DNA from 3 places in the Streptomyces antibioticus genome. Region 2 is predicted to be linked to each of the others. Evidence: riboswitches for the same ligand, from Rfam matches in the RefSeq annotation. Region 2 holds a riboswitch; each other region holds the start of a gene.
What was found. Region 2 has a riboswitch for cobalamin ahead of metE (5-methyltetrahydropteroyltriglutamate--homocysteine S-methyltransferase). Riboswitches for the same ligand answer to the same signal wherever they lie in the genome.
Positions count from the first base shown of each region.

Region 1: linked by a shared signal. The riboswitch ahead of AFM16_RS09650 (cobalamin biosynthesis protein) and the one ahead of metE (5-methyltetrahydropteroyltriglutamate--homocysteine S-methyltransferase) in region 2 are both predicted to bind cobalamin.
Region 3: linked by a shared signal. The riboswitch ahead of AFM16_RS37440 (CoA-acylating methylmalonate-semialdehyde dehydrogenase) and the one ahead of metE (5-methyltetrahydropteroyltriglutamate--homocysteine S-methyltransferase) in region 2 are both predicted to bind cobalamin.

Region 1 covers NZ_CM007717.1:2,161,421-2,164,687, reverse strand. The annotation lists gene AFM16_RS09655 (cobyric acid synthase) at 1-829, opposite strand, end outside; gene AFM16_RS09650 (cobalamin biosynthesis protein) at 826-1,776, opposite strand; cobalamin riboswitch at 1,878-2,017, opposite strand; gene AFM16_RS09645 (hypothetical protein) at 2,165-2,386, opposite strand; gene AFM16_RS09640 (inorganic phosphate transporter) at 2,433-3,267, opposite strand, start outside.
Region 2 covers NZ_CM007717.1:7,744,551-7,747,817, forward strand. The annotation lists gene metE (5-methyltetrahydropteroyltriglutamate--homocysteine S-methyltransferase) at 1-1,643, opposite strand, end outside; cobalamin riboswitch at 1,797-2,021, opposite strand; gene bla (class A beta-lactamase) at 2,148-3,131, shown strand; gene AFM16_RS34995 (FdhF/YdeP family oxidoreductase) at 3,146-3,267, opposite strand, start outside.
Region 3 covers NZ_CM007717.1:8,326,665-8,329,931, forward strand. The annotation lists gene AFM16_RS37430 (ABC transporter ATP-binding protein) at 1-761, shown strand, start outside; gene AFM16_RS37435 (ECF transporter S component) at 803-1,573, shown strand; cobalamin riboswitch at 1,637-1,810, shown strand; gene AFM16_RS37440 (CoA-acylating methylmalonate-semialdehyde dehydrogenase) at 2,034-3,267, shown strand, end outside.

The DNA of each region.
Region 1 (3,267 bases), 5.6 Mb from region 2:
CCGTGAAGTTGGACATCAGCGGGATCGCGCACACGGCGACCCGCAGCACGTCCTCGCCGACCGGCGGCGCGACGGTGGACTCGCGCACGGTGCCGCGCAGCGACACCCGCAGACCGTCCTCCTCGTCGATCCCGAGCCCGTGCCGGAAGGGCAGCACCCCGTAGGTGCGGCGCCCGGTGAGCCCGTGCAGCATGTCGAGCCCCGGCTCCAGCAGGCTGACGTCCCCGCGGAACTTGTTGACGAGGAACCCGGCCACCAGCTCCTGGTCCTCCGGCGACAGCAGCGCGACGGTGCCGAAGAAGGAGGCGAAGACGCCGCCGCGGTCGATGTCGCCGACCACCAGCACCGGCAGCCGGGCGCTGCGCGCGATGCCCATGTTCACGATGTCGGTGCGCCGCAGGTTGATCTCGGCGGGGCTGCCCGCCCCCTCGCAGATCACCGCGTCGTAGGTGCTGCGCAGCTCGGCCAGACAGTCGACGACCGTCCCGAGGAGCCGCTGCTGACGGCCCCCGTGGTAGCCGCGCGCGCTCATCTCGCCGACCGGCTTGCCGAGCAGCACGACCTGACTGCTGCGCTCCCCGCCGGGCTTGAGCAGCACCGGGTTCATCAGCGCGCTCGGCTCGATCCGGCACGCCTGCGCCTGCATGGCCTGGGCCCGCCCGATCTCGGCGCCCTCCTTCGTCACGAAGGAGTTCAGGGACATGTTCTGCGCCTTGAAGGGCGCGACCTTCACCCCCTGCCGCACCAGCCACCGGCAGATCCCGGCCGTGACGACGCTCTTGCCCGCGTCGGACGTGGTCCCGGCGACGAGCAGCCCCCCGCCCGTCATGACGCCCGCCCCCGCACCCGCGCGGCGGCGGCCCGCCCGGCGACGGTGACGCCGAGCGCGAGCAGCGCGACCCGGCGGGACAGCCGTACCGCCCGCTCGATGTCCTTGACCTCCACGGAACGCCCCTTCTGGTTCAGCACCGGCCGGTGTTCGACCCGGCCCCCGTACGACAGCGTCCCGCCGAGCCGCACCCCGAGCGCCCCCGCGAAGGACGCCTCCACGGGCCCGGCGTTGGGACTGGGATGCCGGTGGGCGTCGTCGCGCCAGGCCCGCACGGCCCCCCGCGGATCGTCCCCCGCGAGGACGGCGAGGACGGCGGTGAGCCGCGCCCCCGGCCAGCCGGCGAGGTCGTCCAGGCGCGCGGACGTCCACCCGAAGCGCAGATGGCGCGGTGAGCGGTGCCCGACCATGGCGTCCAGCGTGTTGACGGCCCGGAACCCGAGCAGCCCGGGCACCCCGGCGGCCGCCCCCCACACCAGGGCCCCGGTGACGGCGTCGGAGGTGTTCTCGGCGACGGACTCGACCACGGCGCGGACGATCCCGTCGGCGTCCAGGGCCTGCGGGTCGCGCCCGCACAGATGCGGCAGCCGGGCCCGCGCCGCGTCGACGTCCCCGGTCTCCAGGGCGTGGCCGACGGCCCGCGCCTCGCGCGCGAGGGAGGTGCCGCCGACGACGGCCCAGGTGGCGGCGGCGGTGAGGGCGACGGACCCGGCGGGGGAGGAGCGGACGGCGCGCGAGGCGGCGGCCCCGAGCGCTACGGCGCCCCCGGCGCACACCAGGGTGTGCAGGGCGCCCCAGCCCCGGTGGTCGCGCCACAGCACGCGCTCGACGGCACCGGCGGCCCGCCCGAATCCGGCGACCGGATGGCCCCGGCGGGGATCGCCGAGCAGCAGGTCGCCGAGGAGGCCGAGAGCGGCGCCGTACGCGTGGACGCGGTCGGCACGCACCGGCTCAGCCGGCCGTGCGGCCGGGCAGGGGCCTGGTGCGGTACCTCAACGACCGAGCGCGCATGGCGATATGTCCTCACTCAGGGTGTCCGCGCCCTGGTTCGACGAGACCGGCGGTGAGAGTTCCTGGCTCCCGGGGGTTACTACCCCGGTGACAGTGGCGGGACCGCGCCGGATTCGCACCGGCTTCCTCTTCTGCCGCCGTAGCTGGCCCCGGCAGTCCACCACGGGCCCCGAAGGGCCGTCAACTTGCCGTTGACCTGCGGGGGGAGAGTGTGCAGAACCCCACACCGCCCGTACGCGGACCGGGCCGCACACGAAGGCGCGCCCGGTCCGGGACCCCGGGAAGGGGCCGGACCGGGCGCACCCGGGGACGGTCGTCGTGGCCTCAGGCCACGATCAGCGAGATCCCGTAGGCCACCGCGGCCGTGCACGCCGCGAAGCAGGCGTACGCGCCGGTCAGGGCGAGGGTGGCGGAGCCGCCCTGCGCGGTGGCCCGTTCGCGGTGGGAGAGGGCCATGATGCCGAGGGTGAAGAGGCCCACGAGGGCCACGGTGACCACGAGGCTGACGCCGAAGACGGAGCCCAGGGCTGCCCAGTCGATCTTCATAGGGATGCTGTTCCTTCGCGTTCCTGCGTATCCGGGCGGATGGCGCTCAGGCCGTGGGGGCGGGCGAGGCCGCCGGCTCGGCCGCCGGGGAGGCGATCGTGGCGGTCAGGGTCTCGGAGACCGGCTCGGGCACCGTCTCGGTCATCGCGGCGGTGGGCGGCGGAGTCACCGCGGCGATGGCGGTGGTGACGACACCGGCCGGCTCGTCCGGATGGTCGTTGACGTTGGTGTGGTCGACGTGCTCGCGGCGGGAGATCTTCCAGATGGCGGCGCTGGAGGCGACCAGGAAGACCGCGACCACCGCCGTGCCCCAGGCGCCGAAGCCGGTGACGTACTCGGCGAGCGCGCCCACCAGGGCGGCGGCCGGGAGCGTGAGGCCCCAGGCGACGAACATCCGGGTCGCGGTGGACCAGCGGACCACCCCGCCCTTGCGGCCGAGGCCCGCGCCCATCACGGAACCGGAGACCGAGTGCGTGGTGGAGAGGGAGAAGCCCAGGTGGGAGGAGGCCAGGATGACCGTCGCGGCGCTGGTCTGGGCGGCGAAGCCCTGCTGCGGCTGGAGGTCGGTGAGGCCCTTGCCCATGGTGCGGATGATGCGCCAGCCGCCGAGGTAGGTGCCGAGCGCGATGGCCAGACCGGCGGTGAGGATGACCCACAGCGGCGGGTCGGAGTCGGGGGCGACGGCACCGCCGGCCACCAGGGCCAGGGTGATGATGCCCATCGTCTTCTGGGCGTCGTTGGTGCCGTGGGCCAGGGAGACCAGGCCCGCGGAGGCGATCTGGCCGGCGCGGTAGCCCTTCTCGGCGGCCTTGCCGTCGGCCTTCCTGCCCAGGCGGTAGGAGAGCCGGGTGGCGAGCATCGCCGCGACGCCCGCGACCAGC
Region 2 (3,267 bases):
GTCATCGGCTCGGGGCGGGAAATGTCCCCGGCGAGGATCGGCGGACGGACGTAACGGGTGCCGTAGGACTGGACCCAGCCGTGCTGCGTGGCCAGATAGCCGGTGAGCTGTTCGGCGAAGTACTGGACCATGTCGTTGCGTTCGGGCTCGCCGTGCACGAGGACGTCGAGACCGGCCTTCTCCTGGAAGGCCAGCACCTCCTGGATCTCCGTCCTGATGCGCTCCTCGTAGGCCCCCGTGTCGATGCGTCCGGCGCGCAGATCGGCGCGTGCGGTGCGCAGTTCGGCGGTCTGCGGGAAGGAGCCGATGGTGGTGGTCGGCAGCAACGGCAGGCCCAGGTGGGCGCGTTGGGCCGTGGCGCGTTCGGGGTAGGGCTGGGCGCGGCGGGTGTCCGCGTCGGTGACGGCCTCGGCGCGGGCCCGGACCGCCGGGTCACGGGTGATCGGGGAGTTTGCGCGGGAGGCCAAGTCGACCTTGTTGGCGGCGAGTTGGGCCGCGATGGCGCCGGTGCCGCGGGTGAGGCCCTTGGCGAGGGTGACGACCTCCGCGGTCTTCTGACGGGCGAAGGCCAGCCAGCGCAGGATCTGCGGGTCGATGTCCCGCTCGGCGGCGGCGTCGAGCGGCACATGGAGCAGGGAGCAGGACGCGGCCACGTCGACCCGGTCGGCCAGACCGAGCAACGTACCCAGCGTGGTGAGCGACGCGGAGAGGTCGTTGACCCAGATGTTGCGGCCGTTCACCACACCGGCGACCAGCCGCTTCCCGGGCAGCCCGCCGACGGCGGCCAGTGCGTCCAGGTTGGCGGCCGCCCGCTCGGTGAAGTCCAGCGCCAGCCCCTCCACCGGGGCCTTGGCCAGCACGGGCAGGGCCTCGCCGAGCCGGTCGAAGTAGGAGGCCACGAGCAGTTTCGGACGGTCGGTGAGGGCGCCGAGGTCGCGGTAGGCGCGGGCCGCGGCGTTGAGTTCGGCCGGGGTGCGGTCCTGCACCAGGGCCGGTTCGTCGAGCTGCACCCAACCGGCCCCGGCGGCACGCAGATCGGCGAGGACCTCGGCGTACACGGGCAGCAGCCGGTCCAGGAGGGTCAGCGGGTCGAAGTCCGCCGGCACACCGGGTGCGGGCTTCGACAGCAGCAGATAGGTGACGGGACCGACGAGAACCGGCCTGGCCGTGAGCCCGAGGGCATGGGCCTCCTCCAACTCGGCGACCTGCTTGGCGGAGTCGGCCGTGAAGACCGTGTCCGGGCCCAACTCGGGCACCAGATAGTGGTAGTTGGTGTCGAACCACTTGGTCATCTCCAGCGGCGCCACGTCCTGGGTGCCGCGGGCCATCGCGAAGTAGCCGCCCAGCGCGTCCGCTTCGACGGCGGCGCGGTGCCGTTCGGGGATCGCGCCCACCATCACGGTCGTGTCGAGGACGTGGTCGTAGTACGAGAAGTCCCCCGTCGGGACCTCGTCGACGCCGGCGGCGGCGAGCTGCCGCCAGTTGCTCCGGCGGAGTCCGGCGGCGGTCTCCCGGAGGAAGTCGGCGGTGACGCGGCCCTTCCAGTGGCCCTCGATCGCCTTCTTCAGTTCCCGGCTCTGCCCCTGACGGGGGTAGCCGTACACGGTGGCCCGTGCTGCCGCGGCTGCGGGCTTGGTGGTCACGGAGATCTCCTTCGCGAGACTGATCCCTGAGATCCCGGCGACGGGACGAGAGCGCGAAGGGGTGACAGACCGTACGGCAGCGGCCCACGGCCGTCCGTACGATGTGTGCGCCGACCCGCCCTCGAGGTCACCGGGATGTCCGCGCGTGAGTGCTTCACGCACGGGCAGTTGGCAGGTCTTCGGACTCGTGGGCGCGTCCTCCGGCCGTCGGAGGTCACCTACTGGCCGTCGCTTCCCAGACCCTGTTCGTCGGGCCCAGTGCGTATGACGGCGGTCGTTCCCACTCACCGCTGCGGGGCAGTCCCGGATTCCCACCGGGTTCCCTCTTACGACGCTCCCGCCTGGCGGACGGGGCGAACCAGCTACGCGGGCCACCCTACGCGGTGCCGTCGTCCGCGTGAAACCCCCGGCCGCCGCGTGCCCCCGACCGGACGAAACCGACCCACCCGCCCCGGGCGTCCCTCCCGACGACAGGAAGATCACGACGACACGAGGACGGACACCATGGACCGGAACGACCCGATCCCGGCGGCCCAGGCGGCCCCGATGGCACGCCACGGCCGCCGCGCGGCACTCACCCTCGGCGCCGGAGCGGCCCTCGCCACCGCCCTGCCGGGTTCCGCACAAGCCTCCACGACCGACACGACCGACACGACCGCCGCGCACGCCTCGACGACCGCCGGAACACGCCTCGGCCGGCGCTTCCACGCCCTCGAACGCCGGTACGCGGCCCGCCTCGGCGTCTACGCCCACGACACGGCCACCGGACGGACGCTGGCGTACCGCGCGAACGAGCGGTTCCCGCTGTGCTCGGTGTTCAAGACCCTCGCCGCGGCAGCCGTGTTAAGGGATCTCGACCGCGACGGGGAGTACCTCGCCCGCCGGATCCGCTACACCGAGGAGTACGTCACCGCCTCCGGGTACGCGCCGATCACGGGCACCGACGAGAACGTGGCCGCCGGGATGACCGTCGCCGAACTGTGCGCCGCCACCGTCTCGCACAGCGACAACGGCGCGGGCAATCTGCTCCTGCGCGAGCTGGGCGGACCGACCGCGATCACCCGGTTCGCCCGCTCGCTCGGCGACCCGACGACCCGGCTCGACCGGTGGGAGCCCGAGCTGAACACGGCGGAACCGTGGCGCCGGACCGACATCACCAGCCCCCGCGCCATCGGCAGGACCTACGCACGGCTCCTGCTCGGCGGGGTCCTGCCGCGCGCGGACCGTGAGCTGCTGACGGGCTGGCTGGTCGCCAACACCACCAACACCGCCCGCTTCAGGGCCGGTCTGCCCGCCGACTGGACGCTCGCGGACAAGACCGGGGGAGGCGCGGCGTACGGCGTCGCCAACGACGTGGGGGTCGTATGGCCCCCCGGTCGGCCGCCGATCGTGCTGTCCGTGCTGTCGACCAAGTACGCCCCCGAGGGTCCCACGGACAATCAACTCGTTGCCCGGGCCGCCGCACTGGTGGCGGACGCGCTGACCTGAGAGCAGGCCGGCCGTCAGGACCGGGTGATCGTCACCTTCAGGTGCTTCATCAGCGGCTGGTCGCTCTGCTCGCTGTAGTCGCTGATCGCGCACAGCACGTTCATCTCCGGCATGTAACCGGCCGCGCAGCCCCGCG
Region 3 (3,267 bases), 580 kb from region 2:
GGGAGCCCGCCCGGCTGCTGACGGCCCGCGGCATCACCGTCGCCTACCGCGGCGTGCCCGCCGTACGCGAGGTCGACCTGGAGCTGCGCTCCGGTGAGGTGACCGCGCTCATGGGCCGCAACGGTTCCGGAAAGTCCTCCCTCCTCTGGGCGCTGCAAGGCTCAGGACCGCGCCGCGCCGGAACGGTGAAGGTCGCCGGCGGACCCGACCCGCACGACGTGCCCGCCGCACGCGCCCGCCGACTGGTCGGCCTGGTCCCGCAGACGCCCGCCGACCTGCTCTACCTGGAGAGCGTCAAGCAGGAACTCGACCAGGCGGACGCCGAGTCGGGCACCACGGTCGGAGCACGTGACGTCCTGGACCGCATCGCGCCCGGCATCGACGACGCGACGCACCCCCGCGACCTGTCGGAAGGACAGAAACTCGCCCTCGTCCTCGCCATCCAGCTCTCCGCCGCGCCCCGGATCGTCCTCCTGGACGAGCCGACCCGCGGCCTGGACTACCGCGCCAAGACGGCGCTCATCAAGATCGTGGACACCCTCGCGGCGGACGGCGGATCGGTCGTCGTCTCCACCCACGACGTCGAGTTCGCCGCCCGCGCCGCCGACCGCGTGATCGTCATGGCCGAGGGGGACGTCGTGGCGGACGGCCCGACTACGGACGTCATCGTGGCCTCACCGGTGTTCGCACCCCAGACGGCGAAGATCCTCGCACCGCTGCCGTATCTGACCGTCGACCAGGTGAAGGCGGCCCGACCGTGAGGACCGCCGCCATCCGGCTGACCCCACGGGTCGCCGTCGTCATGACGATGGCGGCGTTCCTCGGCGTCGTCGCCTTCTTCTGGCCGTTCGTCGTCGCACCCGGCAAGTTCGGCTCGAACTACGCGCCGCCCGTCATCTTCGGTGTGCTCCTGGTGCTCGTCCTGTGCGTGGTGCTGTCGGAGATCGCCGAGGGCGGCATCGACTCCAAGGCCCTGGCCATGCTGGGCGTCCTGTCCGCGGTGAACGCCGCCCTGCGCCCCCTGGGAGCCGGCACGGCCGGCGTCGAGACCGTCTTCTTCGTCCTGGTCCTCGCCGGCCGCGTCTACGGACCCGGCTTCGGCTTCACCCTCGGCTGCACCTCGCTGTTCGCCTCGGCGCTCATCACCGGTGGCGTCGGGCCGTGGATGCCGTACCAGATGTTCGGGTGCGCGTTCGTCGGGATGCTCGTCGGATTCCTCCCCCGGGCGAGCGGCCGGCGCGAGGTGCTGATGCTGGCCGTCTACGGCTCCCTCTCCGGCTATCTCTTCGGCTTCCTGCTCAACCTCTCCTTCTGGCCCTTCTCTGTGGACCCCGGCAGCTCCGTCGCCTATCTGCCCGGCCTCCCCTTCACCGAGCAGTGGCAGCGCTACATCGCCTTCGACCTCGCCACGTCCCTCGGCTGGGACACCGGCCGGGCGGTCACCAACTTCGTGTGCGTCCTGCTGGCGGGCCCCGCGGTGCTGACCACCTTCCGCAGGGCCGCCCGCAAGGCCCGCTTCCGCGCCCCGGTGCGCTTCGCCGACCCCCGGACGGCGGAATCCGAACCCGGCTGACCAGCCACGTTCTCGTGGAGGGGCTCGCCGCACTGGATTTACTAGGATGTCCAACTATATAGTCGCGCGTACAAGGCCCGCGGTGCAGGGAAGCCGGTGCGATTCCGGCGCGGTCCCGCCACTGTGACCGGGAAGTACGCCGTCGAGCGGTACGCCACTGACGAGAAGGACGTCGGGAAGGCGGACGGCGCGCGCTGATCCGGGAGTCAGGATACCGGCCGCGGGACGTTCCGTGTTGTCCACGAGGATGGAGCTGACACGCATGGCACCGGTGCGCGCACCCGACCCCGGCAGGGCCCCACTGCCCCTGCCCGGCCCGCTCCCGCACGTCACCGTCAGGACCTGACGGCCCGTACGCCATACGCGATCTCGCGCAGCCCCCGCACCCGCCCGCCACCACGTCGGCATGCGGCGGCCTGCCGCGCCATCCCCGGATCCCTCCTGACGAGAGCAGGCAGTCATGGTCCGAGAGCACGAACGCGCCTCCGTGCGCGAGTTGACGCACTTCGTCGGCGGCAAGCACACCCCGGGCACCTCGGGGTCCTACGGGGAGGTGTACGACCCCAACACCGGGGAGGTCCAGGCGCTGGTGCCGCTGGCGAGCCGCGCCGAGACGGAAGCGGCGATCGCCGACGCCGTCAACGCCCAGCGGGAATGGGGCGAGTGGAACCCGCAGCGCCGCGCCCGCGTGCTCCTGCGGTTCCTCCAGCTCGTCGAGCAGGAAAGGGACCCGCTCGCCCGGCTGCTGTCGTCCGAGCACGGCAAGACGGTCGCCGACGCCCACGGCGACCTCCAACGCGGCCTGGAGGTCGTGGAGTTCGCCGCCGGAATCCCGCATCTGCTCAAGGGCGAGTTCACCGACAACGCCGGCACCGGCATCGACGTCCACTCGCTGCGCGCTCCCCTCGGGGTCGTCGCCGGGATCACGCCGTTCAACTTCCCCGCGATGATCCCCCTGTGGAAGGCGGCGCCCGCGCTCGCCTGCGGCAACGCCTTCGTCCTCAAGCCGTCCGAACGCGATCCGTCGGTCCCGCTCAGGCTCGCCGAACTCTTCCTGGAGGCGGGGCTGCCGCCCGGTGTCCTCAACGTCGTCAACGGCGGACGGGAGGCCGTCGACACCCTCCTCGACGACCCCCGGGTGGCCGCCCTCGGCTTCGTCGGTTCCACGCCCGTCGCCGCGCACGTCTACGCGACCGCCGCAGCCCACGGCAAGCGCGCCCAGTGCTTCGGCGGCGCCAAGAACCACATGATCGTGATGCCGGACGCCGACCTCGACCAGGCCGTGGACGCGCTGATCGGCGCGGGATACGGCTCGGCGGGGGAGCGCTGCATGGCGATCTCCGTGGCCGTCCCGGTTGGCGAGGAGACGGCCGACGCGCTCGTGGCCCGGCTGAAGGAGCGCATCGGCACCCTCCGCATCGGCCGCAGCGACGACCCGGCGGCGGACTTCGGCCCCCTGGTCGGCCCGGAGGCCGTCGAACGGGTCCGCTCCTACGTCGACCTCGGTGTCGAGGAGGGCGCCGAACTCGTGGTGGACGGCCGCGACTTCGTCCTGGCAGGCCATGAGAACGGCTTCTTCGCCGGCGCCTCCCTCTTCGACCGGGTCACCCCGGACATGCGCGTCTACCGGGAGGAGATCTTCGGACCCGTGCTGTCGGTCGTACGCGCCGCCGACTACGAGCAGGCCCTGCGGC